3 regions of the Kribbella sp. NPDC058693 genome follow, and region 2 is predicted to be linked to each of the others. Evidence: riboswitches for the same ligand, from Rfam matches in the RefSeq annotation. Region 2 holds a riboswitch; each other region holds the start of a gene.
What was found. Region 2 has a riboswitch for thiamine pyrophosphate ahead of thiC (phosphomethylpyrimidine synthase ThiC). Riboswitches for the same ligand answer to the same signal wherever they lie in the genome.
Positions count from the first base shown of each region.

Region 1 (10,015 bases), 730 kb from region 2:
TCACGAATTCGTTGGGTTCAACCACCGTGGTGAAGAGCGGCGCCCATGGGCTCTCGCCGATCCGCACCGCCTTGACCTCGACCAGCCAAACGCTGATGCCTCGCTCGCTGTCCTTGGCGGCGAGGTCGTTCAGGTACTCGGCCAGCGCGCGGAACTCGTCGCGGTGCTGCTCCGCGATCACCACCAGCCCACGTGCTCGCCGCGCGACGGCGTACGCCAGGCCTCGGGTCAGATGATCGTGATCCGCTCTGCCGTACTGGTTCTCGATCACGAACTCTGTGCCGTCCTCGACCTGAGCGACGATGTCGATGCGACGTCCGCCCGTTGTCTTAACTTCCGATTGCCCTGCGGCTGCCAGGTCTACACCGATCGCGCTCCCGAGTTGGTCCAGACGTTCCACCAGCAGCGGCGTGAAGTCCGTCGCCTCTCCTCGCCAGGCTTCGGTCAGTCGGCCGAAGACCAGCGTCCCCATGCTCGTCATCTGCACTCTCTAGCACCGGACTGCTGTCCAGTCATCACCGAGTGGGCCGCAGTTGCCAGCTGGCCGGCGGAAGTTTTCTGCCCACCTCACCAGGGCTTAACGAAACTGCTCTTTCGTGGCGTGGTGGGGAGTCGGTAGGGTCGAGTGTCATGACCACCCGGCGGAGCGGCCAGCGTGCGGGCGCGCGTGGGCGGCATAGTCGGCGGAAGTCTTATAAGGGGCAGTGGTTGACTGTCACCGCGCTTGCGGTGCTCGGGACTGTGGTGGTTGCGCATCCGGATGTGGCGCATCGGGCCAGTCTTGCGGCCGAGGCGGTTGCGGGGGCTGAGGAACCGGTGAGTGTGGCGCCGGTGGTGGAGACGCCTAGCGTGACGCCTAAGCCGGTGGCTACGCCGACGCAGAAGTTCACCACTCCGTTGCGGCCGGCACCGACTCTGACGCGGAAGCCGAAGAACGCCAAGCCGAACGTGCTGGTGTCGACCGGGAAGCTTGCGGTCGTGCCTGGGTTCAACAAGGCGAGTGGGGTGCGCGACAAGCTCACGTACCGCGTGGAGATCGAGCAAGGGCTGTCGATCAACGGAGCCGCGGTCGCCGCGGCTATTCACAAGACGCTGACGGATCCGCGCGGCTGGCAGGCGCTGCATCCGGTGAGCTTCGAGCGGACCGACAAGGTGGACGCCGACCTCCGGATCATCCTCGCGACGCCGACGCTGACCGACAAGCTGTGTCTGCCGCTCGATACCGGTGGTGAGGTGTCCTGCCGGGTCGAGGACCGGGTGGTACTGAACGCGAAGCGCTGGATGTACGGGATCCCGGCGTACAACGGGAACGTCGACCTCTACCGCAGCTATCTGGTCAACCATGAGGTCGGTCACGCGCTCGGGCACGGGCACTCGACCTGCACCAAGCCGAAGACCCCCGCGCCGGTGATGATGCAGCAGACCAAGGGCCTGGCCGGCTGTCTGCCCAACGCCTGGCCGACCATCAAGGCAACCTGAGAAACTAGGTACGACGGGAGGGAGCAGAGCGAATGTCGTCACAGGACTTCCCGACGTACGGCCGGGGCGAGCAGCCCGAGCAGCAGCAGGAGCCGCAACAGCAACCGGACCACCACTACGCCCCGCCCACGCCGTACGGCGGTGGCACGTACGGCACCGGCCGCGGCACCCCGCCGGCCGAAGGCCCGTACGCGCCGCCCCAGCCCTACGGCACCCCACCCGGTCAGTACGGCGTCCCGCCGCACCCGCAGCCCGGTCCGCAGCACGCCCAGCCGCCCAGCTACCGCCCCGGCATGCCGTACGGCGCTCCGTCGGCTCCCGAGCCACACGACCTCCCGGCGTACGGCCGAGACCAACAGGTCGCCCCACGCGACCCACGTGCTGCCCGGGTCGTCGGCCTGGCCACCGTGATCGCCGGCTTCTACGGCCTGCTCGTCATCTCCGTCCAGCGCGTCTCGCTGCGCGACATCTCGCAGGCGCCGGGCTCACCGCTCAACCATCCGCTCCGCACCGATGTGATCGACGCGATCGGCCAGCTGCTGCTCGTGGTCATCGGCGCGGCCGCACTGTTCATGTGGATCCGCGACGTGCTCGCGCGTCGCAAGGCCGGTCGCCAACCCGAGCCGGCCGAGCTGGTCGGGCTCGGCCTGGTCGCGATCTCCGCCGTACCGATTCTGGTCTGGCTGATCATGGTCCTGTCCACCGGCCTCGGCTCCATCGACGGCTCGGTCGACCGGCTGCCCACGGCGTACGGCTGGGGTGGCGCCGGTCTGCTGATCCTCGCGGCCGGCCTGTTCCTCGGGTACCGCGAACTGAAGCCCGACGTACCGAACCCGGTCGTCAAGGGTCCACCGGTCAAGGCCCCCTGGGAGTGAGCGCACCTGTCGTCCTGGTGCCCGGCCTGGGCCTCGGCCCCGAGTCGTACACCCAGACCGTGGAACACCTCATCACGCCGTACCACGTGGTCACTCTCCCCGGGTACGGCGAACCCGCCGGCGCCCGCGAGGACCTGCACCCGCGCGCACTGGCGGTCGCCCTCGCCGAGAAGATCCGCGAGCGGTCCGTCATCGTCGGCCACTCGGCCAGTTGCCAGATCGTCGTCGAAACAGCAGTCCGGTTCGCCGACCTCGCCCACGCCGTCGTACTGGTCGCACCGGCAGGCGACGGCCGTATGACGAGCTGGGTCGACCGGACCGTGCGCTGGCTCGGATCCGCCGTACCGGATTCGCCCAAGCTGATCCGGACCGTCACTCCGCAGTACGCGCGGACCACGCTGCCGACGATCGCCCGCGCCGTCGAGGCATCCCGGCACCACGACCTGGCCGAGGTGATCTCGCAGGTCAAGGCGCCGGTGTTCATCGTCCGCGGCAAGCACGACCTGCTCTCGACGGCGGAGTGGGTCCAGCGCCTCGCCGAGCTCAGCCACGGTGAGGCCCGGACCTTCGACACCGGCGCGCATATGCCGGTCGTCACCAACGGCCCGGAGCTCGCCGCTCTCATAGAACGAGCGGCCGCCCTCCCCGAAACTAGCTGACGAGTTAGACTCAGCAGCACAAACCTATGCGGGAGCTCGCACCGAACACGCGCGGGCTGAGAGGGCGACAGCTTGGGTCGCCGACCGCCTGAACCTGACCGGGTAATGCCGGCGTAGGGATTGGGGTCACTCATGACCGATACCGCTGTTCGTCCTGCCAGCAGCACCGAGGCGCCGCTCGTTCTCACCACCGATGCGCCGCGGACGCTCGGCTTCTTCGACCAGTTCACGCTGTGGGGCAACTTCGGCATCTCACTGTTCGGTCCGGTGACCGGTGCGCTCGTTGCGGCGTACACGGGTTCGCTGTGGCAGGGCTTGCTGGCAGTTGTCGTCGGCTGCGGGATGGGGGCGCTCGTGCTGGGCGGCGCGGCTGTGTTCGGCTCGCACACCGGTGCGCCGGCGATGGCGAGTCTGCGTGGGCTGTTCGGCCGGCGCGGCTCGATCGCGCCGACCGTGCTGAACATCGCGCAGAACGTCGGCTGGGCGACGATGGAGATCATCGTGATCTCACAGGCCGCGGTCGCGGTGACGAGTGAACGCTGGCGCTGGCTGTTCGTCGTACTGGCCGGGATCATCGCGACGACGATGGCGGTCCGGCCGCTGGGCAGTGTGCGGATCCTGCGGAAGTTCATGGTGTGGCTGGTGCTGATCGCGTCGGTCTACCTGTTCGTGCAGGTGCTCAGCAAGCCGGTGCACGCGTTGCCGCAGGACAGCGTGTTCGGCTTCTGGCCGGCCGTCGACCTCGCCGCCGCGGGTGTCGTGTCGTTCGCGCCGCTCGCCGCCGATTACACGCGGCACTCGCGCACGAACAAGGCTGCATTCGGTGGCTCTGCACTCGGCTACGGCCTGGCAGCGATCGGGTACTACGCCCTCGGCGTCGTCGCGGTGGCAACCTTGCAGACCAACAGCGACGACGTGATCACCGCACTGGTCACACTGCCGGCCGGCGCGATCGCACTGTTCGTACTGCTGGTGGACGAGGTCGACGAGGCGTACGCGAACGTCTACTCGACCACGATGGCCGCGCACAACCTGATCGGCCACATCGACCGCCGGTGGATCTCGGTCGCGATCGGCGTGCTCGCCACCGGGCTCGCGCTATTGGTTGACCTAGGCAACTACACGCAGTTCCTGTATCTGATCGGCTCGGTCTTCATCCCGTTGTTCGCGGTCGCGATCGCCGACTTCTTCGTGGTCAGCAAGATGAAGTGGGACGTTTCGGGTACGGCGAAGTTCCGCTGGCAGCCGACGCTCGCGTGGCTGATCGGATTCGTCGCGTACCAGTTGGTGAACCCGGGCACTGTGGCCGGCTGGTCGCCGTTCTGGACCGACGTACAGCAGGCGCTCTTCAACAACCACCCGGTCCCGACGTGGCTCGGTGCGACGTACACGTCGATCGTCGTCTCCATGGTTGCAGCGGTAGCGCTAGGTAGTCTCAAGCCCCGGGCGCTGGACAACTGACCCGGAGTAACCGGAATACTTGCGGCATGCTGAATTCCGCACTGCGCAGCCGGGCCGAGTACGCGGAGCTCGGGGCCGACGGGTTGGCCGCTCGTACGACGCCTGAGCGGGACGCGCTGATCGTCAAGGCCGTCGAGGAGCTGCTGGACGGCAAGGAGTCGGTGCTCGACCTGTGCTGCGGGTACGGGCGGGTCGCGCTGCCGCTGCGCAAGGCCGGGAAGGTCGTCCGCGGGCTGGACATCTCGCCGAACCTGATCGAGGCCGGAAAGGCGAAGGCGGCCGAGGAGGAGCTCGCGATCGACTGGGCGATCGGCTCGATGACCGACCTGCCCTACAAGTGGGACTCGTTCGACGCGGTGATCTGCCTGTGGACGGCGTTCCACGAACTCTTCGCCGAGGACGAGCAGATCTCGACGATCTGCGAGATCTCCCGGGTGCTGAAGCCGGGCGGGATCGCGATCATCGAGGGCCCCGCTTGGGGACCGGCGACCGCGGCCGAGATCGCGAACGGGATGCGGCAAGGCCCTGAGCACCGGATCGTCACGACCGAGTTCAGCGACAACCGCAGCGGCGTGCACTTCATCCACGACGAGATCAGCTACGGGCGTCTCTGCGCGGCCGCCGGAATCGACGACTACAAGGTCTACAAACGCGACTGGGGCGGCCGTCGCCGACTGATCCTCGAGATCCACCAGCCGACAACTTCCTGACACGTCAGGAGGAGCAGATCCCCACTCCACATTGGGGATCTGCTCCTTGTTTTGCCGAGTCTAAAACCATTCCGGGGAATTCCGGAAAACTCAGCTTTTTGCTTCGAGATTCAGCAAGAATCGTTTTGCGTCGAGCCCGCCGGCGTATCCGGTGAGGGCTCCGTTCGCGCCGACGACCCGGTGGCACGGCAGCACGACGCAGACCGGGTTCGCGCCCAGCGCCGTACCGACCGCACGCGCCGCCTTGGGCTTGTCGATGTCGGCGGCAACAGTTCCGTACGTCGTCGTCGCGCCGTACGACGTGTGCGTCGGCAGGTCCGTGAGGACGAGCCGCTGGAACGGCGTTGCCAGCGCGAGGTCCACCTCGAGGTCGAAGGTATGACGAGTGCCGGCGAGGTACTCGTCGAGCTGTCGCCGTACGTCGTCCAGCGGGCGGGCCTGCCGGAGTACGCGCGGGGACACGGCCCGGGCGAGGCGGGTGGTCATGGTCTCCTCGTCGCCGAACGAGCTGGCGACAACGCGGCCGTGCGCGATCGCGAGCAGCATCGTCCCGATCGGGGTGTCGTGCAGCGTGTAGGCCACGTCGGCGTCGGGAAGGACAGGTGGTTTCAGGTCGGGCATGGCGAGCCGGGTCAGCCGGCTCTCGAGATCAGTCATTGTCTACTCCGAGTTTGCTGCGCAGGGTCGCGAGCGCGTCGCTGACGAGCCGGCGCGATGCGGCGGGCGTGGTGTCCAGAGCGGCGGCCACGCCGTGGTGGTCCAGGTCGCCGACGTACTTGAGCGTGATCGCGAAGCGTTGCCGCTCCGGGAGCTCGTTGACCGCCCGCCAGAGGTCGGGGTCCGGCCAGGCGGCGGCGTCCGGGCCCTCGACTGCCACCGGTGGCGCCTCGTCCAGCGGGCGCTGCGGTTTCCGCGCCCGGTGTACGTCGGTCGCGCACCGGGCCGTGATGGTGAGGAGCCAGCTGCGCAGGTTCTTCGCCGACGTCAGTGCCGGGTACGCGGCGTACGCCTTCTCCCAGGCGCGTTGTGCCGCGTCGTCGCCGTCCACCGGCCCGGCCATCGCCCGCGCCAGCCTGGCCACGTCCCGCCAGTGCGCGTCGATCAGCGCCTGGAACGGCGGCAGCTCGACCTTCTCCCGAGTCATCACGACAGTAGAACGCACGGCGCTCGCCCGATGTGAGGGTGGCCGGTCCAGATCACGAGATTGTCTAGTTAGCCGATAGACAATGATGCGAAGATAGCTGACATGACGACGACACTCCTCACCCGCCGTCGCGTCATCGATCTGCTGCGGACGGCGAGCGCCACCTGTCGGTGACCGCGCTTCCCCTGTCTCATCTCTGGCGAACTCTCGCCGCTCACCTTCCTTCCCAAGGGAGAGACATGTCTGTTCCCGCCTTGCATCGTCCTGCCCTCTCCGTCGTACCCGACTGTTCTGAAGAGCGGGTGGTGGACGCCGACGTCTACCGCTCCGTCTTCCGTCGCCACGCCGCCGGTGTCGTGGTGATCACCGCTGACGCCGGTCACGGGCCGGCCGGCTTCACCGCAACCTCGCTGGTCTCCGTCAGCCTGCTGCCACCGCTCGTCTCGTTCGCGATCGCCACCAGCGCATCCAGTTGGCCGACCGTCAGTACGGCGAACAGCCTGGTGATCAACTTCCTGTCCGCCGACCAGCACGCGATCGCGGGCCGGTTCGCGACCAGCGGGATCGACCGGTTCGCCGAGCCGACCCGTTGGTCCCGGCTGGCCTCCGGCGAGCCCGTACTCGACGAGGCCCCGAGCTACCTGCGCGCGCAGGTCGAGCACCGATTCGCGGTCGGCGACCACTACCTGGTCGTCGCCCGCCTTGCCACCCACACCGAACGACGTGAGCACGAGCCGTTGCTGTACCACGACGGCCGCTACGCCACCGCCACCCCGAAAGCACATCATGCCTAGAACCCGCCTGTACGCCGTACTGTCCGCCGCGCTCGCCACCGTCGCCCTCGCGGCCGGTTGCGGCGCCGACAAGGCCGGCGGTGATGCCGCCGGGAAGCTCTCGCTCGACGCGCCGCTGCCGACCACCGTCCCGGACGGCGCCAAGATCGTCGTCGGTGACCCGGCCACCGAGGTCGCACTGAAGCTCTCGGGCCAGTACGACAAGGTCTCGAAGTACGTGAAGTTCGCGAACCTGAGCGGTGGGCCGCAGACCACCGAGGCGTTCCGGGCGCACGCGCTCGACCTCGGCTCGGTCGCCGAGATCCCGTCGATCAACGCGACCTGGACCGGTCTGCACGTGAAGATCGTCGCCTCCAAGTTCCGCCAGGACCCGATCGGTCACCCGATCTACAAGCTCGGCATCGCCCCCGGAGTGTCGGTGAAGACCCTCGGCGACCTGCGCGGCAAGAAGATCGCGTACAGCCCGGGACAGGCGCAGGGCGCGCTGATCCTGAAGGCGCTGAAGAAGGCGGGGCTGACCAAGGAGGACGTGAAGCTGGTCGAGCTGCCTTCGACCGGTGACGTCTACTCGAACGCGCTCTCGTCGAAGCAGGTCGACGTCGCGCCGATCGGTGGTGTCCAGATCAAGCGGTACCTGGCCAAGTACGGCAAGGACGGCGCCAGTGTGATCGACCACGGACTGCGTGACGACGCCGGCCACCTCTACGGGCCGGTCGAGTCGCTCGAGGATCCGGCGAAGGCCGCGGCCATCCACGCGTACGTCGCAGCCTGGGCTGTCGCGCAGGAGTGGATCGACAAGCACCCCAAGGAATGGATCGCGGGGTACTACGTGAAGGACCAGGGGCTCAACGAGGCCGACGGGCAGTGGTTGGTCGACAACGCCGGCCACCCGGACATCCCGGCGGACTGGAGCGACGCGATCAAGCGGCAGCAGGAGACCATCGAGCTGCTCGCCAAGGAGACCGGCAATCCGGTGATCCAGGCGAAGGATCTCTATGACCTGCGCTTCCAGACGGTCGCGTCGGACGCGATCAAGGCGGCGGACGGAGCGGCGAAATGAGCGCGACAACACTGCCCGGACTACGTTCCCGTGCGGGGGCCGCGCGTCCCGTCGTACGACGGCGGCGGCTCGGTCCGGGCAAGCGGATCCGGTTCGGGGCCGCGATCGGACCGATGCTGCTGCTGGCGATCTGGAGTATCGGATCGGCCGCTGGTTGGATCGACCAACGAATCCTGTCTGCGCCGTGGACCGTGGTGTCCACGGCGGGTGAGCTGATCGCGGACGGCCGGCTGCAGTCGAACCTGTGGACGTCGGCCCAACGGGCACTGATCGGACTGGCTCTCGGCATCGTGCTGGGCGTCGTACTGGCGTTGATCTCCGGCCTGTCCCGCCTCGGCGAGGCCGTCCTCGACGGACCGATCCAGATCAAGCGCGCGATCCCGTCGCTGGCCCTGCTGCCGCTGCTGATCCTCTGGCTGGGTATCGGCGAGTCGATGAAGGTCGTCACGATCCTGCTCGGGGTGTTCATCCCGATCTACATCCACACCCACAATGGCCTGCGCACGATCGACAGCCGGTACGTCGAACTCGCGCAGACCGTCGGGCTGTCCCAATGGGAGTTCATCCGGCGCGTGGTCCTGCCGGGCGCGCTGCCCGGGTTCCTGCTCGGACTGCGGTTCGCGGTCACCGGCGCGTGGCTGTCGCTGGTCGTCGTCGAGCAGATCAACTCCACCAGCGGTATCGGCTACATGATGGAACTGGCCCGCACGTACGGACAGACCGACATCATCATCGTCGGCCTGGTCGTGTACGGCGCCCTCGGCCTGATCTCCGACGCCGTCGTCCGCCTGATCCAGAGGAGGGCCCTGTCATGGCGCCGAACGCTGGCCTCGTAAGCACGACGGTCCAGGTCCGCAACCTGATCCGGCGGTACGACGATCGCGCCGTACTCGACGGGTTGGATCTGGATATCGAGCCGGGCGAATTCGTTGCCCTGCTGGGGAAGAGCGGGTCCGGGAAGAGCACGTTGTTGCGGGCACTGGCCGGGCTGGACTACGACGTCGACGGGTCGGGTGAGCTCGCCGTACCGGAGAACGTGTCGGTCGTCTTCCAGGACTCGCGGTTGTTGCCGTGGGCAAGGGTGCTCGACAATGTCGTACTCGGCCTGAGCGGTGCGTTCGATCGTGGGCGTCGCAGTTTGGAGGAGGTCGGGCTCGCGGGTCGTGAAAAGGCCTGGCCGAACGAGCTGTCCGGCGGTGAGCAGCAGCGGGTCGCGCTGGCCAGGTCGCTCGTCCGGGAGCCGGAGCTGCTGCTCGCGGACGAGCCGTTCGGGGCGCTGGATGCGCTGACCCGGTTGAAGATGCACGTGCTGCTGCGGAAGTTGTGCGCGGCGCATCAGCCCGCCGTACTGCTCGTCACGCACGACGTTGACGAGGCGATCGTGCTGGCCGATCGGGTGATCGTGCTCGACCAGGGCCGGATCGTCGCGGAGGAAGTGGTCGAGCTGGCCGCTCCGCGGAGTTCGGCCGATCCAGGATTCGCCGCGATCCGGTCGCGGCTTCTCGATGCTTTGGGAGTTTCGCTGTGACCAGACAGCTGCATTTGAACGCGTTCCTGATGAGCACCGGGCACCACGAGGCGTCGTGGCGGCTGCCGGAGAGCGATCCGTTCGCGAATACGTCGGTAGCGCATTACCAGGCCTTGGCGCAGTTGGCGGAGCGCGGGAAGTTCGACTCGATCTTCTTCGCGGATTCGCCGGTGCTGATCGGGACGGTGGGGCGGCGGCCGGCTGGTTCGCTCGAGCCGACGGTGTTGCTGACTGCGATTGCGGCGGTGACCTCGCGGATCGGGCTGATCGCTACGGCGTCGACGACGTACAACGAGCCGTACAAC
Region 1 covers NZ_JBHXSQ010000004.1:562,651-572,665, forward strand. The annotation lists gene ACFWUU_RS28975 (hypothetical protein) at 1-481, opposite strand, end outside; gene ACFWUU_RS28980 (DUF3152 domain-containing protein) at 631-1,479, shown strand; gene ACFWUU_RS28985 (hypothetical protein) at 1,512-2,354, shown strand; gene ACFWUU_RS28990 (alpha/beta fold hydrolase) at 2,351-3,013, shown strand; TPP riboswitch at 3,032-3,150, shown strand; gene ACFWUU_RS28995 (purine-cytosine permease family protein) at 3,146-4,474, shown strand; gene ACFWUU_RS29000 (class I SAM-dependent methyltransferase) at 4,501-5,184, shown strand; gene ACFWUU_RS29005 (methylated-DNA--[protein]-cysteine S-methyltransferase) at 5,275-5,841, opposite strand; gene ACFWUU_RS29010 (RNA polymerase sigma factor) at 5,834-6,328, opposite strand; gene ACFWUU_RS29015 (flavin reductase family protein) at 6,568-7,122, shown strand; gene ACFWUU_RS29020 (ABC transporter substrate-binding protein) at 7,115-8,182, shown strand; gene ACFWUU_RS29025 (ABC transporter permease) at 8,179-9,018, shown strand; gene ACFWUU_RS29030 (ABC transporter ATP-binding protein) at 8,994-9,710, shown strand; gene ACFWUU_RS29035 (LLM class flavin-dependent oxidoreductase) at 9,707-10,015, shown strand, end outside.
Region 1: linked by a shared signal. The riboswitch ahead of ACFWUU_RS28995 (purine-cytosine permease family protein) and the one ahead of thiC (phosphomethylpyrimidine synthase ThiC) in region 2 are both predicted to bind thiamine pyrophosphate.

Region 2 (10,015 bases):
ATGAGCCCAGCACTCCGGCGAGCGAGACGCCACCAACCCAGACGCCGACGGACCCGCCGACTGAAGGCTGCATCGACCAGAAGCTCCAGAGCCTGACGCTCCGCGAGCAGGCCGCTCAGCTGATCATGACCGGCATCGACGCCAGCGGCATGACGTCCGCCCAGAAGGCCGTCGTACAGCAGAAGTCCGGCAGCGTCTTCCTGATGGGCGCCAGCGGCAGCCTCTCCCACACCCGCTCGGCGATGACCGCGGTCAATACCGCGGCCACAGTGAAAGGCGTCCGCCCACTTATCGCAGCGGACCAAGAAGGCGGCCAGATCCAGCGCCTGAAGGGCTCCGGCTTCGACCGCATCCCCGCAGCGACGGTCCAAGGCACCTGGTCCAGCTCGAAGCTCACCGCACAGGCACAGGTGTGGGGCAGCCAGCTCAAGCAGGCCGGCGTCAACGTCGACCTCGCGCCGGTGGCCGACGTCGTACCTAGTTCACTGAAGTCCCAGAACGCCCCGATCGGCCAGCTCAACCGCGAGTACGGCAACACGCCGGCCGACGCGAGCCGCGGAGTACAGGCATTCGTGCAAGGCATGCGCAAGGCCGGAGTCGCGACCTCGGTCAAGCACTTCCCCGGACTCGGACGGGTGCGCGGCAACACCGACTTCTCGTCAGGTGTCGTCGACAACGTCACGGTTCGCGGTGACGACGACCTGCAGCCGTTCGCCGACGGGATCAAGGCCGGTGCGTCGATGGTGATGATCTCGACCGTCACCTACACCAAGATCGACCCGAAGAACCGCGCGATCTTCTCGCCGACCGTCATCCAGGGCATGGTCCGCGGCGACCTGGGCTGGAGCGGGGTGGTGATCACCGACGACGTCGGCGCGGCCGCCGAGGTCGCATCGGTCCCGGCCGGGGCCCGCGCGACCCGGTTCGTCGCGGCCGGCGGAGACATCGTCATCAACGCCAAGGCCGGGCTGACCACGACGATGGTGGACGCACTGGTCGCCAAGGCCCAGCAGGACAAGTCCTTCGCGGCGAAGCTGGCGAGTAGCGTGCGGCGTGTGCTGACGCTGAAACAGGACCACGGCCTGGTGAGTTGCGGATGACCGAGGAGGAGCCCGATTACCGGTTCACGCTGGCGAACGAGCGCACCTACCTCGCCTACCTGCGGACGTCGCTCGCCTGCTACGCCGGGGGACTGTCCGCGGTGCAGTTCCTCGACCTCGGCCCGGATCGCTGGCCGGCCCGCATCATCGGACTGATCCTGGTCTGCGCCGGCATCGTCACGACGGCCGGAGCGTTCCGGCGCTGGCAACAGAACCTGATCGCGATCCGTCGCGGTGGCGCGCTTCCGGTGACCCGGCTCCCGTTGATGCTCGGGGCAACGATCGCGGTCGTCGGCCTGATCGGCCTGCTGTTCTCACTGTGGCGATGAGCACACCGGATCCCGGCCGGCAGCCCGAGCGGACGCTGCTCGCATGGCGTCGTACGGCGCTCGGCCTGATTGCCAACGGCATCCTGCTGATTGCCTCCGGCCACGGTTCGTCGGACGTCCGCACCGGGCTCGGAATCGTCGTACTGGTGCTGTCCTTGGGCTGCTGGGCCGCCGTCAGCGCCGTCTATCGCAGTACCAGCGGCGGCGCGATCCATGCCCTCGGTCACGAGAATGTGCTCCGGGTCGCGGCCGGTCTGGTCCTCGTCGTCGGGCTGTTCGACCTGTACGCCGTGATAACGCGCTGAAACCGATCGGTTACCAACTGTGCAACGCCCAACTGCCCAGTTCATCACAACGCGATACGTTGCTCCGGGCGGATGCCACGTCAGGCGGATGTTCCCCCTAGCATGTTCACGGTTTGTCCCTCGTTCACCCGGAGCTTGAAGTGCCGTTACGTCTGCGTCCGAACGACCCGACGTTCTACGACCTTTTCACCGAGTCCGCCAACCACCTCGTGGACGGATCCCGGATCCTGGCCGAGTTGCTCGGCAGTACGGCGGGGACCGGCCTCTCCTCGAGTCACCAGATCGCCGCCGAGATGAAGGATGCGGAGCACGCGGCCGACGAGACCACCCACTCGATCATCCGCCGGGTGAACTCGACCTTCGTCACCCCGTTCGACCGCGAGGACATCTACCGGCTGGCCTCCGATCTCGACGACGTGATGGATTTCATGGAGGAGGCGGTCGACACCGTCCACCTCTTCAACCTGGAGAAGCTGCCGGAGGAGATCGCCGAGCAGATCGAAGTACTCCAGCGGATGGCCCAGCTGACCGCTGAGACCATGCCCAGGCTGCGGACGATGAAGGACCTGGCCGAGTACTGGATCGAGATCAACCGCCTGGAGAACACCGGCGACGCGGTCCACCGCAGGTTGATCGCAAAACTCTTCAGCGGCGAGTACGAGGCGCTGACCGTGATGAAACTCAAGACCGTGGTCGACCTGCTGGAGGCCGCGATCGATGCGTTCGAGCACGTCGCCAACACGGTCGAGCAGATCGCCGTCAAGGAGGGCTGAGCGTGGAGCTCGCGCTCGTCATCGCCGTAGTCCTCATCGCGCTCGTCTTCGACTACACCAACGGTTTCCACGATGCCGCCAACGCGATCGCTACCTCGGTGTCCACCCGGGCGCTCACTCCGCGGGTGGCGCTGGCGATGGCGGCGGCCTTCAACTTCCTCGGTGCGCTGGCCGGCACCGAGGTCGCCGAGACCGTTGGCAAGGGCATCATCAGCACGCCGTCCGGGACCCACGGCCTGGTGATCGTGATCGCGGCCCTGATCGGCGCCATCACCTGGAACCTGATCACCTGGTACTTCGGCCTGCCGAGCTCCTCGACCCACGCACTGATCGGCGGCCTCGTCGGCGCCGGCCTCGCCTCGGCGAGCACCGTCCTGTGGTCGGGGATCATCGACAAGGTCGTCATCCCGATGGTGCTGTCACCCGCGGTCGGCTTCCTCGGCGCGTTCCTGCTGATGGTCGCGATCCTCTGGCTGTTCCGGCGCAGCAATCCCGGCAAGACCACACGCGGTTTCCGGATGGCGCAGTCGCTGTCGGCCGCCGCGATGGCGCTCGGCCACGGACTCCAGGACGCGCAGAAGACGATGGGCGTGATCTTCCTGGCGCTGGTCACCACCGGGCACGCACAGCAGAGCGACGGCATCCCGCTGTGGGTCAAGATCTCGGCCGCGACGGCAATCTCGCTCGGCACGTACTCCGGCGGCTGGCGGATCATGCGGACGCTCGGTCGCCGGATCATCCACCTGGACCCGGCCCGCGGGTTCGCGTCGGAGGCAGTCGCCGCGACCGTGCTGTACGTGATGGCGATCGGCCTCCACGCCCCCGTCTCCACCACGCACACGATCACCTCCGCGGTGATGGGCGCCGGCGCGACCAAGCGGCTGTCCGCGGTGCGCTGGGGTGTCGCCAAGAGCATCGCGATCGCGTGGGTCCTGACCATCCCGGCCGCCGGGATCGTCGCAGCACTCATCTACGAACTGGCACATCTGATCTTGGAGTAAATTCCCTGGTTCCATTCATTTCAAATTCACTCACCGGGCCTACGGTCGATCGACGTTACTGATCGTCCGCCTAGGGAAGTGATCGGGATGGATCTGTCGTTCCTTGTCGTCGTGGTGATCATCACCGCATTGGTGTTCGACTTCACCAACGGGTTCCACGACACCGCCAATGCGATGGCGACGTCGATCGCCACCGGCGCACTGAAACCGAAGGTCGCGGTGGCTGTGTCCGCCGTGCTGAACCTCGTCGGCGCGTTCATCTCCACCGAGGTCGCCAAGACGATCTCGAGCGGGATCGTCGACGACGCCAAAGTGACCGTGCCGGTGATCTTCGGCGGCCTGGTCGGCGCCGTGCTGTGGAACTTGATGACCTGGTACGTCGGCCTGCCGAGCTCGTCGTCGCACGCGCTGTTCGGCGGCCTGATCGGCGCCACCTGGATCGCCTCCGGGAGCAGCGCCGTGCACTTCACCACCGTCGTGCAGAAGATCATCATCCCGGCGGTCGCCGCGCCGATCGTGGCCGGCGTCGTCGCGCTGCTCGGCACGTTCCTGGCCTACAAGATCACCCACCGGGCCGAGAAGAAGACGGTCACCGAAGGGTTCCGGGTCGGTCAGATCGCGTCCGCCTCGATGGTGTCGCTGGCCCACGGCACCGGTGACGCGCAGAAGACGATGGGTGTGATCACGCTGGTGCTGATCACCTCGGGCACCCTGGCCTCGGGCTCTGCGCCGCCGGTCTGGGTCATCCTGTCCTCCGGACTCGCGATCGCCGCCGGCACCTATCTGGGCGGCTGGCGGATCATCCGGACGATGGGCAAGGGCCTGACCGAGATCGAGTCGCCGCAGGGCTTCTCCGCCGAGACCAGCTCGACCGCGGTCCTGCTGGCTTCGTCCCACCTGGGCTTCCCGCTGTCGACCACGCAGGTCTGCTCGGGCAGCATCCTCGGCGCCGGTCTCGGCAAGCGGCTGGCCGAGGTGCGCTGGACGGTGGCCGGCCGGATGGCCGTCGCCTGGGTGCTCACGCTGCCCGCCGCCGCGATCGTCGGCGCGCTGGCCGGGCGGGTGGCCGACTCCGGCAACATCGGCGTGCTGATCATCGCGATCCTCGCGGTCGCGGCCGGTGTCGCCATCTACGCGGCCTCCCGGCGCAAGCCGGTCACGTCGAAGAACGTGAACGACTACCCGACCTCCACCCCGGCCGCCAGCTCGGCCGCGGCGGCCTGAGAGGAGTACGGCGATGCACATCGACTGGAGTTCACTCGGTCAGGTGGCACTGGCCAGCCTGATCTTCGGGGTCGGCCTGGCGGTCCTGTTCGCGTTCGGGGTCAGCGCGATGTCGCGGCGCGCGGTCGCGATCGACGCGAAGCGGCAGCCGTCCGTCGTGGACACCGGCGTCGCGGCACTCTGCTTCGCGGGCTGCCTGGCCGCGGTGCTGTACGGGCTGTACCTGATCATCCCGCAGTTCCACTGAGTCTCTTGAGTCTCTGAGAGGTACGACGGGCGGTCTGGCGGCTGCCCGTCGTACGTCTTCTCAGGGTGCGGCTCAGCGGTTCCAGCGCCGGACCGACTTCGCCACGTCCTTGGCGCGGATCGAGCCGAGGTTGTACTCCCACGCGGCCAACAGGCGGTCGCCCAGTACCTCCGCGTCGAGGTATGTCCGCGGCCGTACGGCGACCGCCCACGTCGCAGCGGCGGCGTGGCCCTGCTGGTGCAGCAGGTGGTCCACCGTCGCCTCGATGCGGCCCACCTGCTCGTCACGCAGGCCGTCACAGGCCCACTCCTGCAGGATCTTCGGGTCGTCGGCCGTCATCCTGGCCAGGTAGGTCAGCGGCCCGCGCCAGAAGCCTCTGCTGCCGATGCTGTCCAGCGTCTCCAGCGGGAACCAGCCGTTCGGGTTCCGCCGGCCGTTCACCGCGGACTCGATCTCGCGGGCGCGCTCCGGATTCAGCCCGCGGGTCGCCCAGTCGACGAAGAACGCTCCGGCGTCCGGGATGTGCTCGGCCACATGCGGCGCCGGAGTCATCGCGCCCGGGTCGAACAGATGCAGCTCTTCCGGTGAATCGAACAAAACCTTCCCCGCCCGCTCGTGTCGCAGGCCACCGACACCGGCCCGCCGCACAGGGACCCCCCAGGTTCCTGCTCAGTCAACGAAAGCCTTCGTACCCTCGTTCCGCCCCGAGGGTCAAGGTCCTGTCCGCCGTCTTAACGACGTTTGGAGGCCCGGCGGGCGAGCTCTTCCTGGTCGAGTCGTTCGGCCTCGGCCGGGGTCGGCGCGCTGCCGCCGTAGGCCGCGGGCAGCCACCAGGCGCCGGCGGGCTGCTCGGGGTACGCGCGGATGGTCTCGTCGAGCATCCCGGCCATCGTGGATCGCAGGTGTGCGGTCGCCTCGGCCGCGTCGTCGTCGCGCGTCACCGTGATCGGTTCGCCGACGGTGATCGAGATCGGGCGGTGCCGGGAGAAGTCCCGCGGATGGTCCTTGGTGAACATCCGCTGCGTGCCCCACAGGATCATCGGGATCACCGGTACGCCGGCCTCCGCCGCCATCCGGACCGTGCCGGACTTGAACTCCTTGAGCTCGAACGAGCGGCTGATCGTCGCCTCCGGGAACACGCCGACCACCTCGCCCGCGGCCAGGTACTCCAGCGCCTTCTGGTACGACGCCGCGCCCGCGTCCCGGTCGACCGGGATGTGGTGCATGCCGCGCATCAACGGACCGGAGTACCGGTTGCGGAACAGCACCTCCTTGGCCATGAACCGGACCAGCCGCTTGCTCGGCAGAGCGCCGTACCCGCCGAGGATGAAGTCGACGTAGCTGATGTGGTTCAGGGCGATCAGCGCACCGCCGGTCCGGGGCACGTTCTCCGTGCCGGTCAGGCGGAGCTTCAGGTCCAGCACCTTGAACGAGGTCCGGGCGAAGGCGATGACGGGCGGGTACACGAGGTCGCGCATACCTGGACGCTACAGGCTTCGTCTAGGGTGGTCGTGACAACTTGAGATCGCGGGAGCTCGCACCGTAGCGGGCTGAGAGGGCGGCTGGGTTCTGATCCCGGCGCCGCCGACCGCCGAACCTGTCCGGGTAATTCCGGCGTAGGGAGCACCAGCATGGTGAATGTCAGCACGATCCGTCCGACGGTGACGACGGGTCCGATCTCCGGCTCGGAGAAGATCTATCGCGGCGAGCTCGGCGTACCGGCTCGTCGCGTGCATCTGACGAACGGGGAGCATTTCGACCTGTACGACACATCCGGTCCTTACACCGACGCGTCGGCGCAGATCGACGTACAGGCAGGCCTTCCCGCGTTGCGGCGGGAGTGGATCGCGGAGCGCCCGGGACTGACCCAGCTCGGGCATGCGCGAGCCGGGACGATCACCGGCGAGATGAGGTACGTCGCCGTCCGGGAGGGCGTCGATCCGGAGTTCGTCCGGGCCGAGGTGGCGCGCGGGCGGGCAGTGATACCGGCGAGCCGGCGGCATCCGGAGAGCGAGCCGATGATCATCGGCAAGAAGTTCCTGGTGAAGGTGAACGCGAACATCGGCAACTCCGCCGTCACCAGCTCGGTCGAGGAAGAGGTCGAGAAGCTCGTCTGGGCGACCCGGTGGGGCGCGGACACGGTGATGGATCTGTCCACCGGGAAGAACATCCACGAGACGCGGGAATGGATCCTGCGGAATTCGCCGGTGCCGATCGGGACGGTGCCGCTGTACCAGGCGCTCGAGAAGGTGAACGGCGATCCGGCCGCGCTGTCGTGGGAGGTGTACCGCGACACGGTGATCGAGCAGTGCGAGCAGGGCGTGGACTACATGACCGTGCACGCCGGCGTACTGCGGCGGTACGTGCCGCTGACCGCGCGACGCATCACCGGGATCGTGTCGCGCGGCGGGTCGATCATGGCGGCGTGGTGCCTCGCGCATCACCAGGAATCGTTCCTGTACACGCATTTCGCGGAGCTGTGCTCGATCCTGCGGGAGTACGACGTGACGTTCTCGCTCGGCGACGGGCTGCGGCCCGGGTGCATCGCGGACGCGAACGACGAGGCGCAGTTCGCGGAACTGCGAACGCTGGGTGAGCTGACCAGGATCGCCTGGGAGCACGACGTACAGGTGATGATCGAGGGCCCGGGACATGTGCCGATGCACAAGATCGCCGAGAACGTGCGGCTCGAGGAGGAGCTGTGCGGCGAGGCGCCGTTCTACACATTGGGGCCGTTGGCAACTGATGTGGCGCCGGCGTACGACCACATCACCTCGGCGATCGGCGCCGCGCAGATCGGCTGGTTGGGTACGGCGATGCTCTGCTACGTCACGCCAAAGGAGCATCTCGGGCTGCCGGATCGCGATGACGTGAAGACGGGTGTGATCACGTACAAGATTGCTGCTCACGCCGCGGATCTGGCCAAGGGACACCCGGGCGCGCAGGACTGGGACGACACGTTGTCCAAGGCAAGGTTCGAGTTCCGCTGGGAGGATCAGTTCAACCTGTCGCTGGATCCGGACACGGCCCGGTCCTTCCACGACGAGACGTTGCCGGCCGAGCCTGCCAAGACCGCCCACTTCTGCTCGATGTGCGGCCCGAAGTTCTGCTCGATGCGGATCACCGCCGACATTCGGGCCGAATACGGGGAGTAATCGGCTGAAGCGATTCAGGTTTTGTCCTTCACTCTACGTGAATAAGACTGTAGCCTTAAGCCGTTCAGAAGGAGGTGCAGGGCGATGGTCTTCGTTCTCACGGTAGATCAGCGGGGCAGCCGAAGCACGAGCGATCTCGTACCCGAGCTGCTGAACTCCCTGAACCGCCGCCCGCGCCGGTCCGGACTGCTGCGGAGGTTCGAGCGGACCGCCGGCGACGAGGTACAGGGCGTGTTCTCGGAGGCCCGGTCGACGGTCGACGTGATCGTAGAGCTGCTCCGCGCCGACTCCTGGTACGTCGGGCTCGGCATCGGCGAGGTGACCCAGCCGCTGCCCCGCAGTACCAGAGCAGGCAGCGGTGAGGCGTTCGTGTTCGCCCGTGAGGCGGTGACGAAGGCCAAGTCGAGCCCCCACCATGTGAATGTGGTGGGGGCCGACTCGCGGGTCGCGGAGCAGGTGGAGACGGTGCTGTGGCTGATGGCGTCCGTACTGCGGCGCCGGAGCGAGCGTGGCTGGGCAGTGGCGGACCTGTTGGCCGAAGGACTCACCAGGCGGGAGATCGGCGTGAAACTCGGTATCAGCCAGTCGGCGGTGACGCAACGTGCGCAGGCGGCGGGATTCGCCGAGGAACAGCGCGGACGGGTGCTGGCCGCGGACCTGCTCGGTGCTGGAGTCGCTGCGTGACGGCGCTGGTCCTGTCGTTGACGGCCGCCGGGCTGATCCTTGCTGTGCTCGCATGGGTGCCCAGGTCCGGTTCCAACCTCGAGATCGTGATCAGCGGCGTCATGCTCGCCTGTCTCGCTGCTGTCGGCGTACTGCTGCTGTCAGGGCACGGAGTGGCCGGCTGGGCCGAGCGCTGGTGGAACGTGCTGCTCCTGCTCGCCGGAGGGCTGGCAGTGACCGGCGGCGGCCCGCTGACGACGTCTGTGCTCGCCCTGGTCGACCGGAACAACACCAGAGCCCAGTCGACCCAGAAAGCCGGTGAGGTACTGCGTGGCGGCGCGCTGATCGGAGCCCTCGAGCGGACCGCGATCTACGCGTCCCTGGTAGCCGGCTGGCCGGAAGGCATCGCAGTAGTACTGGCGATCAAGGGCCTTGCCCGGTACCCGGAGCTCCGCAGCCCCGACCAGCCGGCCTCAGTGACTCCGCAGGCCGTCGCCGAACGGTTCATCATCGGCACTTTCACCAGCGTGCTGTGGGCAGTTACCTGCGCCGGTCTCCTGCGTTCGCACTGACGTCAGCTCTTGATCACGATGTCGCTGACGACCTTGTCGTGCCAGGTCTGCTTCTTGTCGTCCCACAGCGGCCAGAGGACGTTGAGGAAGCAGAGCTGATTGAAGATCTGGGCGCAGACCTCGCGGCCGAGATTCTTGCCCATGCCGATCAGCTGACCGGTGTGTGCGTCCACGATCCGCAGGCCGGTCACCTTCTTGCCGAACGACTGGCCGGTGCGGCCCTGCTGGATGATGCGGTTCCACACCCAGATACCGAAGGCGACCAGGAAACCGGCGATCATCGCGATCCCGCCGCCGGTGCCCAACTCGTCCTGGTCGCCGTCGATGACCAGTGCGGCGAGCACCCCGGCGATCGACGGAATGGCCATGATCAGCGAGTCGACCAGTGACGCGCCGACCCGTATCGGCCAGTCCGCCAGCCGGCCGGGTGGCGCATAGCCGTACCCGCCGCCCGGAAAGCCTTGCCCGTAAGGGTTGTAGCCCTGTACCGGGTACTGACCAGGCGGTGGATACTGACCGTCGTACGGCCCTGTGGGAGGGGTGCTCACGACAGGTCAGAGCTTGATGACGTAGGTGTTGTTGATCTTGTCGGCGAACGTCTGCCGCTTCTCGTCCCACAGCGGCCACAGGTAGCCGATGTAGCAGG
Region 2 covers NZ_JBHXSQ010000004.1:1,290,644-1,300,658, forward strand. The annotation lists gene ACFWUU_RS32600 (glycoside hydrolase family 3 N-terminal domain-containing protein) at 1-1,100, shown strand, start outside; gene ACFWUU_RS32605 (YidH family protein) at 1,097-1,429, shown strand; gene ACFWUU_RS32610 (DUF202 domain-containing protein) at 1,426-1,734, shown strand; gene ACFWUU_RS32615 (DUF47 domain-containing protein) at 1,875-2,507, shown strand; gene ACFWUU_RS32620 (anion permease) at 2,510-3,508, shown strand; gene ACFWUU_RS32625 (inorganic phosphate transporter) at 3,596-4,732, shown strand; gene ACFWUU_RS32630 (hypothetical protein) at 4,746-4,979, shown strand; gene ACFWUU_RS32635 (hypothetical protein) at 5,052-5,576, opposite strand; gene ACFWUU_RS32640 (lysophospholipid acyltransferase family protein) at 5,711-6,457, opposite strand; TPP riboswitch at 6,497-6,619, shown strand; gene thiC (phosphomethylpyrimidine synthase ThiC) at 6,611-8,134, shown strand; gene ACFWUU_RS32650 (transposase) at 8,219-8,818, shown strand; gene ACFWUU_RS32655 (hypothetical protein) at 8,815-9,369, shown strand; gene ACFWUU_RS32660 (RDD family protein) at 9,372-9,917, opposite strand; gene ACFWUU_RS32665 (RDD family protein) at 9,924-10,015, opposite strand, start outside.

Region 3 (10,015 bases), 100 kb from region 2:
CGATGCAAGGTCTGGCACCCGAACGCGTCGCCTACGCCGGGACGGCGAGCAAGACGCTTGCGCCCGGGCTGCGGCTGGGGTGGCTGATCCTGCCGGCGTGGCTGGTCGAGCCGATGGCGCGAGCGAAGCTGATGGACGATCGCGGGTCGCCGGTCTTCGATCAACTGGCGTTCGCGGACTTCGTGGCGCGGGGCGAGTTCGACCGGCATCTGCGGCGGATGCGGCCGCGCTACCGGCTGTTGCGAGACACGTTGGTCGATGAGCTCTCCCAACGGATCCCCGAACTCGAACCGGTCGGGGTATCGGCCGGGCTGCATGTGATGACGTTCCTGCCGCCGGATCTCACCGAGGACGCGGTGCGTACGGCGGCGTTGGAGCGCGGGCTCGGCGTGTACGGGCTGGCGCAGTACTGGGTGGCCGGATCAGGGCCGGCCGGGCTGGTCTTCGGATATGGGTCGCTCACCCAGAAAGAAGTTGTCGAGGGCATCGAACTGCTCGCGGACGCGGTCGCGACAATCCGCGGCCAGTGAATAATTATCCATTTGATTGCAATTTGATCCGAGCGGTTCTACTCTTGGTGGAGTGATCGCCGCAGCTCGCATCGACTCCTTGATGAACCAGGCCTGGCCCGCCGCGGACAGCACCGAACTCGACGGCTGGCTGGTCCGCCGCAACGCAGGTGTCACCCTGCGAGCCAACTCGGTGCTGCCCGCCAACGCACCCTTCGACGTCCAGAAAGCCTTGGATTACGTCGAAAGTCTGTATCTCGCGCATGACATCACGCCGTCGTTCCAGATCAGCCCGGCGGTGCAGCCGAGCGACCTGGACGCCCACCTCGAAGCCCGCGGGTACACGGTTCGCAACCCCACGCTGGTGCAGTGCGCGGCGCTCTCTGACGTACTCGCGAAGCTGCCTGCGACGGCGGATGAGGTGAATATTTCCACTGCCCCGTCCGCCGCCTGGATGGACTGCTGGTGGAGCGTCGACGGTCGCGGTGGCGCTGCGAACCGCGACACCGCCGAGCAGATCCTTGCCCGGGGCAAGGCTCTCTACGCGAGCATCCCGGACGGCCCGCAGGTGAAGGCGATCGGCCGGCTCGCGCTCGTCGACGACACCGCAGGTCTGTATTGCCTGGCCGTCGACGAACGCTTCCGCCGCCAGGGGCTCGCTTCCGCCGTGATTCGTGGTTTGTTGCAGGCGGCAACAGCCAAGTGGGTCTGGCTGAGCGTGCTCGAGGACAACGCGCCCGCCCGCACCCTCTATGACAACCTCGGCTTCCGGACCGTCTCGCGATACCACTACCGCGTCAAAGCGTGACCTTCTGCAGGTGATCGACGACGACGAACTCGGCGCCGGTCCGCTCCACCGACTGGCGGAGTGGCGCGAGATCGGTCCAGGGGATGCCAGGGTCGTCGAGCGGCTTGTCGAAGTCGTCCCAGTGCGTCGCGATCACCTTGCGGACCGGCTTGATGGTCTGCATCAGGCGGTCGGTGATGCCGGGTTCGCCGCCGGGTGCCGCGAAGACCACGTCGACCTGCAGGTCGCGCAGGGCGTTCGGGTCGAAGTTCGCCGTACTCAGGCTGAGGATGCGCAGGCCGCCGATCGTGATCACGAACGCGAGCGTGCCGCCCTCGACCAGGTCCTCGATCACGCGCGGACGCGGCGGTACGTCGTACCGGTAGCCCGGATAGGCGTACGTGTGCCGCTTGCCGCTGCACGAGTGCAGCGACGGGAACACCTCGATCGAGAAGCCGTCGAACGGCAGGTACTCACCGCCGCGGACCGGTGAGAGCAGGTCGTCCTGCGTCCGCATCGCGCGGAGCAGATTGGCGTGCGTCTCGGTGCACAGCACGGTCGCCTGGGTCTTCTTCGCGACATACGGTACGTCGGCCATGTGGTCGTAGTGCGCGTGATGAACCAGGATCGCGTCGGCCGTGGTCAGGTGCTTGTCGATCACCTCGGGCTCGATCACGAGCTTGGTCTTCGGGTCCGCGCCCTCCGGCGTGAACGTCCCCGTCTTGAAGCGGGTCAGCCACGGATCGGTCAGTACGACGCTCTTCCCGCACTTGAGCTGCCACGCGTGCGTTCCGAACCAGGTCAGCTCGACCGGCTCGCGTTTCGGCTGTGCCGTTGGGGTCGTCACCGCCTCGCTCCGGCCTTCGAGCCCGACCACGCCGGCCGCCCCGACCGCCGCCGCTCCGACCGCGGCCGCGCCCGTCAACATCCCTCTCCGACTCACCTTCACGCTGTCTCCTCTCGTCGTGCTGGAGCTTCAGTCAAGGCGGGCTGACACGGGCTGTCGAATATGCTCTTGAGCATGGGCCGATTGTCTGGAGATATCACCGCAGGTCAGTCACGTCATGCTCACTGAAAGACACCTGCAGATTTTCATCGCGCTCGCCGAGGAGCAGCACTTCGGCGACGCGGCCCGAGTCGTCGGCATCACCCAGCCGCCGCTGTCCCAGGGGTTGCGCCGCCTCGAGGCCCTCGTCGGCGCCAAGCTGTTCGAACGTGGTGCGGGCGGGGTCGAGCTCACGCCCGCCGGGGTCGCGCTGCTGCCGTACGCGCGCCGCGCGCTGACCTCGATCGAGGAGCTGCACCAGGCCGCGGTCTCCCGCGATCCGGAGGGCCCGGAGATCCGGCTCGGTCTGGCGCCCGAGGTCCCGCCCTCGGCCGGTGCCGCTGTCGCCGCCGCCTCCGGCGCGGTGATCCCGGGCAGTCGGGTCACAGTCGTCACCGCCTCGACCAGCTCGCTGATCAACCAGGTGAATACGGGCCGCCTGACCTTGGCCGCCGTACTGCATCCCGTCGTGCTGGACGGATTGGAAGCCGGTCCGGTCTCGCTGCTTCCGACCTGGGCGCTCGCACCGGCCGGAGTGGTGGACGGGGAGGTCGTCGGGTTGCGGCAGCTCAAAGGCCTGCCGGTCGCCGTCCGGCCGCGCACCGAGGCACCGGCGGCCCGCGATCTGTTCCTGGACACGCTCGCCTTGCATCGACCCACGGGCGGGACCGTCGTCGTTACCGATGAGCGAGCCGGTTTGGCGATGGCTGCCGCGGGCCAGGCGATCGTGGTGACCGCCGATCCCGCGTTGACCGCGCCCGGCGTGACGCGCCATCGGCTCGCCGACGATCCGCTGCCGTTGCGGCTCCGGCTCGTGTGGTCGAGGACGCGTACGCCGTTCCTCCGGCCGAACGACGTGATGGCACAACTGACCGAAGCGCTGGTGGCGTCGTGAACGCCCGTATCCGCGCGGTCTTCGAGGATGCCGGCGTACGCGGCTGGTTGCATGCGGTCGCGCTGGACGAGCCCGAGTCGACGGTCGAGGTTGACGCGGACGGGATCGTGCCGCTGGCCTCGGTGTACAAGCTGCCGCTGCTGGCCGGGTTCTGCCGGCTCGTGGATCTCGGCGAGATCGACCCGCGGGAGCAGCTCACGCTCGATCCCTCGACGAAGACGGGCGGACCGACCGGGTTGTCGACCTTCGCGGATCCGGTCACCGCGTCGCTGCGAGACCTGGCGCTGTCGATGATGACGCTCTCCGACAACGCGTCGGCGGATGCGCTGCTGGACGTCGTCGGCCTGCGCCGGCTGGCCGAGCTGCTGGAGTCATTCGGTCTGCACCGGACCCGGGTACGCCGCGGTACCGCGGGCAACCTGCTCGACCTGCAACGGCGTACCAGAACGAACGATCCGGATGCGGCACTCGCCGTACTCGCGGACAACGATCGGACCGATCCGGCCGGGGTTTACGAGGCTGCAAACGCGTCGGCGAGCAGCGCCCGCGACCTCACGTTGCTGCTGCGGCGGTTGTGGGCGGGGGAGCTGTTGTCGCCGGAGCAGACCGAGTTCGTGAAGGCGACGATGCATCGGCAGGTGTTCCTGCATCGGCTGGCGTCCGGCTTCCCGCACGACGGCGTGCGTGTCGCGGGGAAGACCGGGACGTTCGGGGCGTTGCGGCACGAGGTCGGCGTGGTCACGCTGCCCGGTGGTACGGCGTACGCGCTCGCGGTCTTCACGCTTGCCGCGCGCGGCGACATCCGCCAGCCACGCGTGGACGCCGCGATCGGCGAGGCCGCACGCGTGGCCGTCGACCTACTGCGCTAGACGATGGCGAAGGCCTCGATCTCGAGCAGGACGTCGGGGTGGAAGAGAGCTGCCACCTGGACGGCCGAGGCGGCTGGTTTGGTGCCTGGGATGTAGCGGTCGCGGACCGCGCGGATCGCAGGCATGTTGGCCATGTCGGTGACGAAGATCGTCATCTTCGCGATGTGCTCGAAGGTCGCGCCGGCGGCCGCCAGGCAGTGCTCCAGGTTCGCGAACACCTGCTCTGCCTGGGCTCCCGGGTCGCCGACGCCGACGAGCTTCCCGTCCGGGTCCAGCGCGACCTGTCCGGAGATCGCCACTCACTGCCCGTGACCGGTCACGACATGGCTGTAACCGTTGCCCGGGGCAACTCCAACTGCACGCGGATACTCCAGGTTGCTCATGCACCAGATATACCCCGGCAAGGGTTGAGAAACCGGTTTCCGTCGGGAGAGGATACGAGGGTGGGCCGGACACCGAAGGACTCGATCACGATCGCCGACGTCGCGCGCCTGGCGGAGGTGTCGCGGGCGACCGTGTCCCGGGTGATGAACGGGCGTCTCAGTGTCGCACCCGAGATCGTCGCCCGGGTGCGCGCGGCCGCGGAGCGGCTGAACTACCGGCCCAGCGACCTCGCCCGCAGCCTGTCGCTCGGCCGGACGAACATGGTCGCGCTGGTGGTGCCGGATCTCGGTAACCCGCTGTTCCAGCAGATCTTGCGCGGCATCACGAACGCTTCCGCGGCGGCCGGGTACCGGGTGCTGGTCGCCGAGACCGATGAGGATCCGAGCGCCGAGGCGGCGATCGCGATCGAGGCGCGGCGGCGGTGCGATGCGCTGATCATGGTCTCGCCGCGGATGGATGAGGAGCGGCTGCTCGAGCTGTTGCCGCAGGTGCAGCCGGTCATCCTCGTCAACCGGCAAGGGCCGGAAGAGGTGTCGTCGGTGGTGGTCGACTACGGCCGCGCCGTACGGATCGTCGTCGATCATCTCGTCGGGCTGGGGCATCGTCGGCTCGCGTTCCTGTCCGGGCCGGCGGCGAGTGCGTCCAACACGCTCCGGCTGCGGGCGCTCGAGGTCGCCGAGCGGGAGATCCCTGGGTTGGAACTCGTTCGGTTCGAGTGCGGGCGGTCGATCGAGGACGGGTACGCCGCGGTCGAGCGGGTGCTCGAGTCGCACGTGACGGCGGTCGTCGCCTTCAACGATCTGGTCGCCTTCGGGTTGCTGGCCCGGCTCAATGAGGTCGGGGTCGCCGTACCGACTGATCTTTCCGTGACCGGGATGGACGACATCGGGCTGGCGCGGTTCGCCGTACCGTCGCTGACCACGGTTCGCGTGCCGCAGAAGGATCTCGGGGAGTTGGCCTGGCGGCGGTTGCACGCGTCGATCGCTGCGCCGAACGGCGACGCGGACGACGTACCGGAGCTGCGGTTGGCGGTGCGGGCGAGCACGGGGCTGGTGCCGCAGGCGCCGGTGTCGCGGAGTGGTACGTCCGCTGATCTGGTCGGCTGGCGGCGGCAGGGCGACATCTTCGCGCTCGGGAGCGATTCGGGGATGCTGGCGCGGTACGAGTTCGGGCGGCGGATGCCGCAAGTACATGCGCCTCGGCCGTATCTGCACCCGGTCCGCACGCTCGGTGGGCACTCGTTGACCGAGGTGAGCCCGGTCGATCATCGGCATCATTACGGCGTCTCGCTCGCCGTGCCGGTCGTCAACGGCACCTCGCACTGGGGTGGCCGGACGTACGTCCGCGATCAAGGACCGACCCTGCTGACGAACCACGGTCAGCAACGCAGCCGCGGCGTCACGGCCGACGGGCCCGAGCTGATCGACGACATCACCTGGTACGACGAACAAGGCCGACCGCAGCTGGTCGAGCGTCGTCGTCTGGTCGGCGAACTCGCTGCCGGCGGGTGGCGACTCGACTGGGAGAGCGTCCTCACCGCGCGCTACGGCCCGGTACAGATCGAAAGCCCAGCCACCGTCGGCCGAGAAGGCGCCGCGTACGGCGGGATCTTCTGGCGGCTACCCCTGGTCGAAACGACGGTCCTTTCAGCTGATGGCGAAGGTCTCGATGCCGCCTTCCGCTCGACGAGCCCGTGGCTGGGATTCGTCCAAGGTGACGTCACGTTGCTGCTGGTCCAGCCGGCCGACGTCCGCCCGTGGTTCCTCCGCGTCGACGCGTACGTCGGCGCGTGCCCCGCGCTCTCGTGGGACGACCCGCTGACGTTACAGCCCAATCAGGAGCTGACGTTGTCGCTCAGCGCGCTCCTGCTGGATCGTCGCGTGGATCTGGCCGAGGCTAAGACATTGGCAAGCCAGTTGTAGGCGACGACGCCAACGCGGACTGCCAGCGGCGCGGCACCCTGCCCGCGAGGCGTGCGGCGCGTCCGGCGGAAACGGCGTCGCGCATCGCGGCGGCCATCAGGGCAGGCTTCTCCGCGCGGGTGACCGGGGTCGCGAGCATGACCGCGTCGCAGCCGAGCTCCATCGCCAGCGCGGCGTCGCTCGCCGTACCGATCCCGGCATCGACGATCACCGGCACGTTGGCCGCTTCCGCGATCAGCGCGATGTTGTGCGGATTGCGGATGCCGAGCGCCGAACCGATTGGTGCGGCCAACGGCATGACGGCGGCGCAGCCGGCCTGCTCGAGCCGGCGGGCGAGGATCGGGTCGTCGTTCGTGTACGGCAGCACGGTGAAACCGTCCGCCACCAGGGCTTCCACGGCATCGAGCAGCTCGAACGGGTCGGGCAGCAGCAGGTGATCGTCGGCGACGACCTCGACCTTGATCAGGTCGGTCTCCAACGCCTCCCGCGCCAGCTTCGCGGTCAGCACGGCCTCGGCAGCGGTGTGGCAGCCGGCCGTGTTCGGCAGTACCTCGATGTTGTGCTTCTTGAGTACGTCGAGCACCGAGCCCTCGTGCCCCGTGCCCAGGCGGCGCATCGCGACCGTGGTCAGTTGGGTGCCGGAGGCAATCAATGCCTCCTCCATCACTTCCAGGTTGGCCGAACCGCCGGTCCCCATGATGAGCCGGGACGTGTACGTCCGCCCGCCGAGCTCCAGTGGATCATCCATGTCAGCCTCCCTGCGTCGCGCTGACGATCTCGACCCGGTCGCCGCTCCGCAACGCGGTCTGCGCCCACTCGGCCTTGGTCAGCACGTTCTGGTTCACCGCGACCGCGATCCCGGTGGTGCGATCGGAGTACTCCGTGATCAGCTCGGCCACGGACTTGCCGGCCGGTACGTCGATCGCCGTACCGTTCACCCAGACGGATTCCATCGCGCTTCCTCCCTACGCCGGAATTACCCGATTCAGGTTCAGCGGTCGGTGACGGCGTAGTCACCCTCTCAGCCCACTCCCGGCGAGCTCCCGCGGACGTTCTCGACTATAGCGCTCTCCCGCGTGAGGGCGGATATCGTGACCAAAAGCGCCCTGGGAGGGGGAGGCCTTGGCCAAGCGGGTCGGGATCTCGGACGTGGCTGCCCGGGCCGGCGTGAGTCCGACGACGGTTTCGCACGTGTTGTCGGGACGGCGGCATGTGTCGGAGGTGACGCGGGCGCGGGTGCGGTCGGTGATGGACGAGCTCGGTTGGGAGCCGAACCAGCTCGCGCGCAGCCTGCGGATGCAGCGGACGCTGACGATCGCGCTGATCGTGCCGGATATCACCAACCCGTTCTACCCGTCGGTCGCGCGCGGTCTGCTCGACGTGGTCAGCGAGCCCGGGTACCAGGTGCTGATCGGGAACACGGACGGCTCGCCTGCGGCCGAGAAGGATCTGGTCGCGCGGATGGTGACTCGCAGCGTCGACGCGATCGTGTTCGCCGGCTACTACAGCAAGTCGAGCGATGTCGCGGCCGCGGTCGAGGCCGGGATCCCGGTGGCGCTGATGGGCGGGCGGCGGGCCTCGGCGGGGATCGACGTACTGACCTCGGACGATCTCGCGGCGGGGGAGATCGCGACGCGGTACCTGATCGGTCGGGGCTATCACCGGATCGCGTTCATCACTGGTGCTTCGGGGGACGGGCCGCCTGCTGATCGGGTGAAGGGTTATCGGCGTGCGCTGACCTCGGCCGGGTTGCGGTTCAACAGTCAGCTGGTTGTCCGGGAGGAGTTCTCGCGCGCCGGTGGTGCGGCCGGGATGGAGAAGCTGCTTGAGCTGCGCAAACCGCCTCGAGCGGTGCTGTGCACGAACGACATGGTCGCGATCGGCGCGCTGGATGTTGCCCGGGCTCGCGGCCTTCGCGTGCCAGATGACCTTGCGGTGATGGGTTTCGACGACATCGAGGCCGCCGCGCTGATCTCGCCGTCGTTGACGACGATCGCGGGGGATCCGCGCGAGCAGGGTCGCGCGGTGGGGCGGGTTCTGCTGGGCAGGCTGGCGGAGACGGCCACCACCGCCAGCCTGCCGCAGCGCATTCTGTTCGCGCCTTCCGTCGTACCGCGGGAGTCCGCTTAGGGGGCTGTCACCGAGGTGACGGTCGAGCCCGAGATGTACGTCGGCCACACGCCGACTGTGACCGTGATCTGGCCGCTTGCGTTAGGTGTCATCGTGCTGGTCAGGCCGTAGAGGCTGGTGACCTGGACGGGGCCGGTCGCGTTGACCGTCACCGTCGTGTTGGATCCGGATGCGGCCCAGATCGCGCGGAACGGCGTACCGTCGTTCGCCGCGTACACCTGATCGATCAAGCCGTTGCCCGGGTTCTCCTTACCGAGGAACGTGGCGCCGCGCAGCTGACGGGCAGCGGTTGCGTAGGCGACGTACGACGGTTTGGGCGTGTACTTGCCGAGCGCGTCGGCCTCGTTGTGCACGAGCCCGAAGTTGTTCTCGGCCGCGGCCGGGTCGATGCCGTCGTTCTTGAAGTCGTACATGTAGAACCGGTCGACGTCGTGCCCGGGGACGTTGAGCATCTCGCGCGCCATGTACATCGCCTGCGTGGGCTCGTCGACGGGTACGGCGCTGCCGGCGCCGGTGTACCAGCCGGCCTCGGTGATCCAGATCGGCTTGTCCACGCCGCCGTTGTACTGCCGGATCGTCGCCCGCACCTGATCGATCGCGGTACCAAGGGTCTCCGGTGCGTGCAGGAAGTTGTACGGGTGGATCGACACCACGTCGAGGTACTTCAGCCCGCCGAGCTGGCAGAACGTCTGGAACCAGGCCTGCTGCGTCACGTCGGTGTCGCCGCCGCCGACGATGGTGAGATCGGGATGGGTCGCCTTCACCTTCGTGTACGTCGCCTTGAGCAGCGCGAGGTAGCTGTCGGGCGTCTTGTTGGCCGGGCCTGCGGCATTGACGTCCCACTCGTTCCATACCGCGAGGTTGTGGACCTGCGGGTACTGGTTCGCCAGCGCGTTGGCGTAGTTGGCGAACGCGGTCCGGCCGGCGTCGGTGTACGGCGCGTTGAACAGCTGGTCAGGGCAGTCGTAGAGGCAGTTCCCGTAGTCCGCGACCATCAGCGGGTCGAGACCGTTGGACTGGAAGGACTGCAGGTACGTCGTGACCTTGGCCGGGAACGCGTAGGTGCCGGCGGTGGTCTCGGCGGCGGGCCAGTACGCCTCATCTCTCGCCGTCCGCGCACCAGCCTGGCTTACCAGCGGGATCGCATCCGGCGCCCAGGAACCGGCAAAATGCGTGCCGACTCCGTTGTACGTCGTTGGCGTCGTCGCTGCGACCGCGTCGACGTTGACGGAGGCCGTCGTACCGCCGCCGATGATCAGGCTCTTGTCCAGCGTCAGCATGATCGCCTTGGCGGGGCCGTGCCAGATGCCGTCGTCGGCGCCGCCGAAGTGCAGGTAGCTGGTGCCGCCGTTGAAGGTGGTGACATTGAGCTGCTGCCAGGCCGTCGAGCCGGACAGCGTGAGGCGTTGCTGGTGGACCTGGCCGGTCGCGTCGGTCAGCCGGAGTCCGATGGCTGACAACTGGCTGGTCTTCA
Region 3 covers NZ_JBHXSQ010000004.1:1,186,229-1,196,243, forward strand. The annotation lists gene ACFWUU_RS32030 (PLP-dependent aminotransferase family protein) at 1-530, shown strand, start outside; gene ACFWUU_RS32035 (GNAT family N-acetyltransferase) at 583-1,317, shown strand; gene ACFWUU_RS32040 (MBL fold metallo-hydrolase) at 1,307-2,245, opposite strand; gene ACFWUU_RS32045 (LysR family transcriptional regulator) at 2,361-3,236, shown strand; gene ACFWUU_RS32050 (serine hydrolase) at 3,233-4,105, shown strand; gene ACFWUU_RS32055 (RidA family protein) at 4,102-4,404, opposite strand; gene ACFWUU_RS32060 (DUF6807 family protein) at 4,549-6,411, shown strand; gene ACFWUU_RS32065 (thiazole synthase) at 6,386-7,159, opposite strand; gene thiS (sulfur carrier protein ThiS) at 7,161-7,364, opposite strand; TPP riboswitch at 7,357-7,468, opposite strand; gene ACFWUU_RS32075 (LacI family DNA-binding transcriptional regulator) at 7,534-8,541, shown strand; gene ACFWUU_RS32080 (glycosyl hydrolase) at 8,538-10,015, opposite strand, start outside.
Region 3: linked by a shared signal. The riboswitch ahead of thiS (sulfur carrier protein ThiS) and the one ahead of thiC (phosphomethylpyrimidine synthase ThiC) in region 2 are both predicted to bind thiamine pyrophosphate.